3 regions of the Listeria farberi genome follow, and region 1 is predicted to be linked to each of the others. Evidence: predicted binding sites of a transcription regulator. Region 1 holds the regulator's gene; each other region holds the start of a gene.
What was found. The regulator Rex, encoded in region 1, represses fermentation and respiration genes when NADH is low (regulators of the CRP and FNR family bind a similar motif). The targets are predictions, from matches to a motif close to TTGTGAAATATTTCACAA.
Positions count from the first base shown of each region.

Region 1 (3,219 bases):
AGTTTGGCAAGAGCAAGTCTAGCTTTTTCGCCACCACTAAGGGATTGGACATTTTTTAGCACGTCATCATCTGAAAATAAGAAATTACCCAGTGTTGTTCGAACGTTCACTTCATTTAATTCTGGATAATCATCCCATAGCTCCATTAGAACGGTTTTATTTGATGTTAGTTTGGCTTGTTCTTGGTCATAGTAACCGATTTTGACACCTGCTCCAAAATGGAATTCACCGCTAAGAGCTGGAATATCGCGAATGAGTGTTTTAAGAAGGGTAGATTTACCGATTCCGTTTGGACCAACGAGCGCTAGACTATCTTGACGTTTCATTTCGAACGTTAGATTGGAAGCAATGCGCTTGTCTTTTGTGTAACCAATACTTAATTCATCTACCATTAAAACATCTTTACCAGTTTGCTTTTCAAATTGGAAGCCAAAATGAGCCGCTTTTTCATCGCCTTGAGGTCGAGCGAGTACATCCATTTTTTCCAATTGTTTTCTTCTACTTTGAGCTCGTTTCGTTGTAGAAGCACGAACGATATTTCTTGCGACAAAATCTTCTAGCTTAGAAATTTGTTTTTGTTGTTTATCGAATTCTTTCCACATCTGTTCTAGTTTTGCTTGTTTTTGACTAACAAATGAACTGTAATTTCCTTTATAGTGATCAATTTTTGTGCGACTAATTTCGTATACTTGGTTAACGACTTTATCTAAGAAATAGCGGTCATGAGAAACGATAAGTAAAGAACCATGATAGTTTTGCAAATAGGTTTCTAGCCAAGCTAATGTTTCAATATCTAAATGGTTTGTCGGTTCATCGAGAACAAGAATATCCTGTTTCGCGAGTAATAACTTAGCCAGTGCAAGCCTTGTTTTTTGCCCACCACTGAGTGAGGCAATTTCTACTTCATAATCTTCTGGATAAAAGCGCAAACCGTTTAAAACGGAGCGTATTTCTGCTTCATACGTATACCCGCCAACTTCTTTAAAAGTATGTTGTAAGGTATCATAATCGGTCATCAATGCTTGATATTTTTCCGGATTATTATAAAGCTCAGGTTCCCCGAGACGGAGCTCCATTTTGCGTAAATCTGCTTCCATTTTTCTAAGCGAATCAAAAACACTTAACATTTCATTCCAAATGGTTTTCGTGGATTCAAGGCCGGTATTTTGAGCCAAATAGCCGATTTCGACACTTTTAGGTTTGGAAATAGTTCCGCTATCATAACTCATTTTTCCAGCGATAATTTTAAGTAAGGTAGATTTACCTGCACCATTTCGACCAACTAGGGCAATGCGGTCGCCTGTTTTTACTTCTAATTTAATATTATCTAAAATAACTTCTGCACCGAAGAATTTAGAAATTTGCTGAACTTGTAATAATATCATAATCTCTCTCCTCGAACGTTCTCCTTACTAGTTTATCTTAAAAGCCAAGTAATCGCAATGAGAGAAGAAAAGCTTCACGTAGAAGATAGATTGTGAAAACACTCGCATTATTTGTGATTTTAGCGTAGAATGGAAAAGAAGGAAAACACTAGATATTTTGCAGGACAAACTATTGCTTGAAAATCATGAGCAAAAAGTTTGTGCATTCCTTGTGAAATGTTTATAGTATATAAGCAAGCATGTGAAAGGAAGTACAGTTCACAACAGCTTCAACTTCAGAAAAAATTTAAAAGAAGAAGGGACAGAAGGCATGATGGAGGAAACAACAAAAATTCCACAAGCGACAGCAAAACGCTTACCATTATATCATCGTTACTTGAAATACCTAGATGAATCAGGTAAGGAACGAGTATCATCTGCGGAATTAAGTGAAGCGGTGAAAGTTGATTCAGCGACTATACGACGTGATTTTTCGTACTTTGGCGCTTTAGGTAAGAAAGGATACGGGTATAACGTTTCTTACATACTCGACTTTTTCAGTAAAACACTTAGTCAAGACAAACAGACAAATGTTGCACTAATTGGGGTAGGTAACCTTGGTACAGCATTATTACATTATAATTTCATGAAAAATAATAATATCAAAATCGTTGCTGCATTTGATGTGGATCCAGCGAAAGTAGGTAGTGTTCAACAAGACATTCCAATTTATCACTTAAATGATATGGAAGAAATTGTTCGTGAAAATGGTGTGGAAGTAGTTATTTTGACAGTTCCAGCTGATGAAGCTCAAGTAACAGTAGATCGTTTAATCGAAGCAGATGTGAAAGGTATTCTAAACTTTACACCAGCTCGTATTAGCGTTCCAAAACAAGTTCGTGTACACCATATCGATCTTACAACAGAATTACAAACGTTAATCTATTTCCTAGAAAACTATCCAGCGAAAACAGAATAAAAAAACCTGTAGAAGGTAAGCAACACTTACTTTCTACAGGTTTTTTTTACGTCTTTTAAGCCCAGTGATAATAAGGCCAATACCAATACCAAAATCAATTAACATCATTAGTATGAGTATATAGGCAACAAGGTCATAACCATACTCAGCCACTCGAACAATAACGAAATAGACAAATACAAGACCAAGCGCAAAATAAAGAAAACTTTGCTTTATCAATGAATTTTTCATATTATCCTCCAATGATTCCAAGACTCACGAGCAAAACAATGGTATTCATTAAAATATGTGCACCCATCGAAACGGCAATTCGTTTCGTTTTCGTATAAAGAAAACAAAGAATTAGCCCGATAACAAAATAAGTAAGTAAAAAGGAGATATCTCCGTGAAGTAATCCAAAGAAAAGCGAACTAATAACCGCAGCTACATGAATATTCATCACATTACTTAGTCCACCAAAAACTACTTTTCTAAAGACAAGCTCTTCTAAAATTGGCCCAAGAACAGAAATGAAAATCAAGAAGATAGGTGCTGATCTAGTTAAATCAACTAGTAATTCCGTATTTGCAGAATTACTTAAATCCCCAGAAATCATTGTAATAATAATACTACAAATAATTTGTGCCACGTATAATCCAATGACACCTCCAATAATCCAAACAATACTCAGAAGCGGTTTCGTTTTTTCTCCAAGTTCTATTTTATTTTCTTTCGGTTTCCTGTAGAGCATCGGAATAATAATCGCAAGTGATAATAGATTAGAGAATATCGACCAAATAACCATTCCATACGATGCAGCATCTTCTTGAGAAAGGGATGTCGTACTAAGTAAAAGATGTTGAACAACTGGAATCCCAACAGACGCAGAAAATAATA
Region 1 covers NZ_JAARZL010000002.1:62,469-65,687, forward strand. Annotated here, with positions in the region: gene HCB38_RS07910 (ABC-F family ATP-binding cassette domain-containing protein) at 1-1,385, opposite strand, end outside; gene HCB38_RS07915 (redox-sensing transcriptional repressor Rex) at 1,696-2,343, shown strand; partial or broken gene HCB38_RS07920 (DUF4305 domain-containing protein) at 2,370-2,574, opposite strand; gene HCB38_RS07925 (CPBP family intramembrane glutamic endopeptidase) at 2,576-3,219, opposite strand, start outside.

Region 2 (3,219 bases), on a different contig from region 1:
ATCACAATTGGTTCGTTCATATGTGGTAAATCAGAAATAGCTTTCCACCATGCATCCCAGTTCATTTCTTTATCATCATGAACAGCGATAATTGGTTGCGGGCTACCGCCTTCACCACGGATAATAACTACTTCATCTAAGAAAGTGAGTGTATCAAGCAGTTTATCTTCAATTGCAAGCGTGCTATCGATTGTTTCGACTAAATCCACTTGCCTGTCCTGCAAGAACAACCTACCTTGTTCATCTTTCATACCGTAATCACCGCTGTCCCACCATGGTCCGTACACATTTTCTTCAAAACGAGCTTCTTCTTTATAATAAGTAAGCGCGCGACCTTTGGAAAGCATTTGGATATTGCCACTAACACCAGCTGGAACTGGATTACCATCTTGGTCCACAATCCGAACTTCTGTTAAACCAGGAACCCCGATTCCCATATCACGCGCATTTAGCGTTTCGATGGATTGCAGTGTATGACCACGTAAAATCATCGGACCACATTCACTTTGCCCATAAATTTGTAAGAAAATCGGTTTTTTATATTCAGAAGTACGAAGGAAAACCGCCATAGTTTCTTTGTTAATCGCATCAAATGTAGAATGATAAAATTTAATGCTTTGGAAAACATCCGGTTTTTCACGAGCAAGGGAAGCCCATTGTACAAAATGGTTTGGATGGGTTTCAAGCACATATGGTTTATATTCACGTAGTACTTTTTCCACATTCGCTTTGGAAGGATTAGCAATTGGTAGCAGCGGGAAACCAAGCGACATCAAGGATGAAACGCCAATGTTAAACCGAGAATGAACAGGTGAGATATGGAAAGCTACAAGTCCTCTTGGTTTGATGAAATTGAGAATGCGTCGTTGGTATTTCGTTCTCCAACCCATCGAATTCGCGGAATGGGCAATTAATTTTGGTACACCCGTTGTCCCGGAAGTATGCGTCATGTAAGCAATCGTGTCTTTTGGTAATTCCTCTTGCTCACAACTATAGCCGTCTAGTGGGGCTTTGAATAATTGTTCAGCGTTGATCAATCTATCGTCTGGCAAATTGTTTAATTGATGGCTTTTCTCCGAAGTCTCGGAATCAAAAAGTAACCAAGGTTGATCAAGGCGATTTACAAAAATATCAATAGTGGACGCTGGAAGGTGTGGGGAAACCATAATTGGTACAGCACCAATATAAGAAATCGCAACTGCTAAAATATAAGAATCGAATTTGGCAGATTTATAAACAATTACTTTTTCTTCTTTACGCACACCAAATCTATGTAGATGAGCTGCTTTTTGGATGATAGCTTCTTCGCATTTTTTGTAAGTGGTGTGAAGACCTAATTCAGGAAAAGTAACAAGTTCTTCATCAAAATGGATGGGCATTTCTGGATAGCATTCAGCAGATTTTTTGAAGTTTGAATAAAGATTAAGCGGTTCATACTTTTTTATCGTCATATGGCGATGCTCCTTTAATATTTGATGTTGCTATTATATCACTTTGTCGAAATAATGAGGAGTGGTTACTAAAAACATTTTCGTCATTTAAAAAAACTGTAAATTCCTTGTTTTCTTAATTCAAGAAATCCTACAGATACCCTATAAAGAAGTCTCAATTAATGTTATAATATGTTAATATAATCACAAACTGTTTGGCAAAGGGAAATTTTTTAAAAAAAGTGGAGGTAAAAAACATGAAAAAAAGGTTAGCTACAACTCTCATTATGCTACTATCACTTGCACTAATCATCGCAGGTTGTGGCAGTAATAACACAAGTAAAAGTGACTCGGCAAAAACAAAAGAAAAAGAAAAAACAGAAGTAACATCTGGAGCATCAAAAACAAGCTACACAGATCCATCCGAATTAAAAGATAAATACGATATTGTTATCGTTGGTGCAGGTGGCGCGGGAATGTCAGCAGCACTAGAAGCAAAAGCGAAAGGTATGAACCCAGTAATTCTTGAAAAAATGCCACTAGCAGGTGGAAACACAATGAAAGCCTCTTCTGGTATGAATGCCTCTGAAACTAAATTCCAAAAAGAACAAGGAATTAATGATAGCAACGACAAGTTTTATGAAGAAACATTAAAAGGCGGTCACGGAACTAACGACAAAGCAATGCTTCGTTTCTTCGTAGATAACTCCGCTAGTGCAATTGATTGGTTAGACTCTATGAATATTAAATTAAATAACTTAACTATCACAGGCGGAATGAGCGAAAAACGTACGCATCGTCCTGAAGATGGCTCAGCTGTTGGTAAATACTTAGTAGACGGTTTACTAAAAAATGTGCAAGAACAAAAAATCCCAGTTTTCGTTAACGCAGACGTAAAAGAAATCACACAAAAAGACGGAAAAGTAACTGGCGTGAAAGTAAAACTAAACAATAAAGACGAAAAAACCATTAGCTCGGATGCAGTAGTTGTTACAACTGGTGGTTACGGTGCTAATAAAGATATGATTGAAAAAGAACGTCCAGACTTAAAAGGATACGTAACAACGAACCAAGAAGGAAGTACTGGCGACGGTATTAAAATGATTGAAAAACTTGGCGGAACAACTGTAGATATGGACCAAATTCAAGTTCACCCAACCGTTCAACAAGAAAAATCTTACCTTATCGGTGAAGCTGTCCGCGGTGAAGGTGCGATTTTAGTTTCTCAAGAAGGTAAACGTTTCGGAAACGAATTAGACACACGTGATAACGTAACTGCTTCTATCAATAAATTACCAGAAAAATCCGCATACCTAATATTCGATTCAGGCGTAAAAGATCGCGTAAAGGCAATCGCGCAATACGAAGAAATGGGCTTTGTTGAAGAAGGTAAAACAATTGATGAATTAGCTGGCAAAATCAATGTTCCAAAAGAAGAACTAACGAAAACATTAGACACTTGGAATGCAAGCGTTAAAAACAAAAAAGACGAAGCATTTGGTAGAACAACCGCAATGGATAATGATTTATCCAAAGCTCCATACTACGCAATCAAAATCGGCCCAGGAATTCATTACACAATGGGTGGCGTAAAAATCAATACAAATACAGAAGTTTTAGACAAAGACGGTAAACCAATCACAGGCCTATTTGCTGCGGGAGAAGTAACTGGTGGCTTACACGGTGAAAACCGTATCGGTGGGAATTCTGTTGCTGAAATCATTATTTTTGGACGTCAAGCTGGCGATAAATCAGCAGAATTTGTAAAAGCAAAGTAAAAATTTCTTAA
Region 2 covers NZ_JAARZL010000001.1:147,654-150,872, forward strand. Annotated here, with positions in the region: gene HCB38_RS00695 (class I adenylate-forming enzyme family protein) at 1-1,451, opposite strand, end outside; gene HCB38_RS00700 (flavocytochrome c) at 1,688-3,208, shown strand.
Region 2: HCB38_RS00700 (flavocytochrome c) is a predicted target of Rex. The motif match lies at 1,623-1,640, and genes of this name have one in related genera.

Region 3 (3,219 bases), on a different contig from region 1:
TTCATGGCCAGTTGGTGGCGAACTTAAACCTGATGGGGAACATTGGACTTTTACAGCTGAAGCAATTAATATCGCGACAACTTTTCTAAAATCAGAAGGAATCGAGCTAACTCCTGTGAAAATGGTTATTGAAACAGAGTTAATCGACCATTCTGGCGCAAAATATGGACTAGGTTCAAGCGCAGCGGCAACAGTTGCTGTAATCAACGCACTAATGACGAAATTTTATCCAGAAATATCAATGCTTAAAAAATTCAAACTAGCTGCCCTTTCGCATCTAGTCGTGCAAGGTAATGGTTCTTGTGGTGATATTGCTTCTTGTATGTATGGTGGCTGGATTGCTTATACCACGTTTGATCAGGAGTGGGTGAAGCATCGTTTAGCTTATAAATCGCTCGAATGGTTTATGAAAGAACCGTGGCCAATGCTTCAAATCGAAACATTAGAAGAACCAGTACCGACTTTTTCTGTAGGTTGGACGGGCACACCTGTAAGTACCGGAAAACTAGTTTCGCAAATTCATGCATTTAAGCAAGAAGATAGCAAGAATTATCAACATTTTTTAACTAGAAATAATGAGATTATGAAGCAAATAATTCAAGCTTTCCATACGAAAGATGAGGAATTGCTTTATTCATCTATTAAAGAAAATCGTCGCATTCTCCAAGAACTCGGAACAAAAGCTGGCGTAAATATTGAAACCAGCTTATTAAAAGAACTAGCGGACTCAGCCGAAAACATGGGTGGTGCAGGAAAATCATCTGGCTCTGGTGGCGGCGACTGCGGAATAGCTTTCTCGAAAACGAAAGAACTAGCCGAAAAACTCGTAAATGAGTGGGAAAAACTTGGTATTAAGCATTTACCTTTCCATACGGGGAGAGTACAAATTACTGAATAAAATTTAAGCAACAAACTAAGATAAATTGTTTGTTGCTTTTTTTGTTTTAAATTTCACAATCAAGGGAATAGTGAACAGAATAAAAGTTTGTGAAATATTTAATATATCAGGTTTTTGAACTAAGGTATTAAATCAGATATAATGAGTTAGAGTATGAACATAGTGATTCTGAAAATGCTAATCAATTCAGAAAAAGTTTGTGAGCTTTTTAAAAGAATCACATAGAAAAAGCATTTTTTCAATTACATAGGAGTTCTAACAAGCTTCTTTCAGCACTCCGGTAATGGTATTTTTGCGCAAAAATACACATTAGAAAACATCAAAAGGAAAAGAGGGGATTCGGGTGTCAAAGGTACTTAAATCTTTGCTGCTTACGGCACTACTTGGGGTTACCGGCCTTATAAGTGGTTGTGGTGACTTGACGGTACTTAATCCAAAAGGGCCAGTTGCTAAAGGTCAGTCGGACTTAATAATTTATTCGATTATATTTATGCTGGTTATTGTTTTGACGATTTTTGTATTATTTACGATTATGTTGGTTAAATACCGCGAACGGAAAGACATTTCAAACTATGAGCCAGATATGCATGGTAGTAAAAAACTAGAAATTTTTTGGACATTGATTCCAGTTGCTATCGTTATTGCTCTAGCTATTCCAACTGTAAAAACAATTTATGCAGGAGAAGAAGCGCCTAAAGTGACTTCGCATAAAGATCCAATTGTTATTTATGCGACAAGTGCAGACTGGAAATGGATTTTTAGTTATCCAGATGAGTCAATTGAAACAGTGAACTATGTAAACATTCCAACAGACCGTCCTGTATTATTCAAATTAACTTCTGCAGATACGATGACAAGTTTTTGGGTACCACAATTAGGTGGACAAAAATATGCGATGTCAGGAATGACAATGAGTTTGTATTTACAAGCAGATGAAGTTGGTACGTATAAAGGTCGTAACGCAAACTTCAACGGTGAAGGTTTTGCGGATCAACGCTTTGATGTAATAGCTCAATCTGAAAAAGATTTTAAAAAATGGGCAAAAGAAACGAAAGCAAGCTCACCAGTTATTACACAAGACATATATGATCGTCTTTTAATTCCTGGAAGCTCTAAGAAAAAAACTTATTCTGGTACGCATTTAGCATTTGTTGATGTAGCAGCTGATCCAGAGTATGTTTTCTATGCCTACAAACGTTTTGGTTATGAGATGACAAATCCACATAATCCAAACACAAAATCAACCATTTCTGATGAACCTATGCTTCCAGTTCGTCCTGTTACAGTAACTAATCCACAATTTGAGCGACATGATATGAAGCCACAAATTATTAAAAACGGCGAAGGTTACCATGAGGACAAACACCGCGAAGACGAAATGAAGAAAATGGAAGAAGATATTCAAACAAATGAATTTAATAAAAAAGAATCGGATGACGCAGGGAACTAAAGGGGGGACATAAGACATGAAATGGAATGAGTTTATCGTAACTGGCGACCCAATGATTTTAGGTGCACAGATATCTATCGTACTGGTAAGTATTGGTGTTGTTGCGTTACTAACTTATACAAAAAAATGGAAGTGGCTCATGAAAGAGTGGATTTCTTCCGTTGATCATAAAAAAATTGGTATTATGTACTTGCTTGCTGCTGTCTTAATGTTTTTCCGTGGTGGTGTGGATGCGCTAATGATGCGTACCCAGCTCGCTTTACCGGACATGAAATTTTTAGACGCACAGCATTACAATGAAGTATTTTCTACACATGGAACGATTATGATTTTATTTATGGCGATGCCGTTTATTATCGGATTGATGAACATTGCAGTACCACTTCAAATTGGTGCGCGCGATGTAGCATTTCCATTTTTAAATAACTTGAGTTTTTGGACGTTCTTTATGGGAGCGATGCTATTTAACTTATCATTCGTAATTGGTGGTTCGCCAGATGCTGGTTGGACAAACTATGCGCCACTTGCGACAGATTTTAGCGCTGGATATGGAATTAACTTCTATCTTCTAGGTGTTCAAATCGCTGGTATTGGTACGCTGATGACGGGGATTAACTTTTTCGTCACGATTTTACGAATGCGTACAAAAGGTATGACGTTGATGAAAATGCCAATGTTTACTTGGTCTTCATTAATTACAAGTTTGATTATTATTTTTGCTTTCCCAGTTTTAACAATAGCGCTTGCATTAATGTCATTTGACCGATTGTTTGGGACAGCATTCTTCACGCTCACGAATGGCGGGCTCCCAATGATGTGGGCCAACTTGTTCTGGGTTTGGGGACATCCGGAAGTTTATATTGTTATTTTG
Region 3 covers NZ_JAARZL010000003.1:126,382-129,600, forward strand. Annotated here, with positions in the region: gene HCB38_RS09965 (phosphomevalonate kinase) at 1-898, shown strand, start outside; gene qoxA (cytochrome aa3 quinol oxidase subunit II) at 1,242-2,348, shown strand; gene qoxB (cytochrome aa3 quinol oxidase subunit I) at 2,365-3,219, shown strand, end outside.
Region 3: qoxA (cytochrome aa3 quinol oxidase subunit II) is a predicted target of Rex. The motif match lies at 986-1,003, and genes of this name have one in related genera.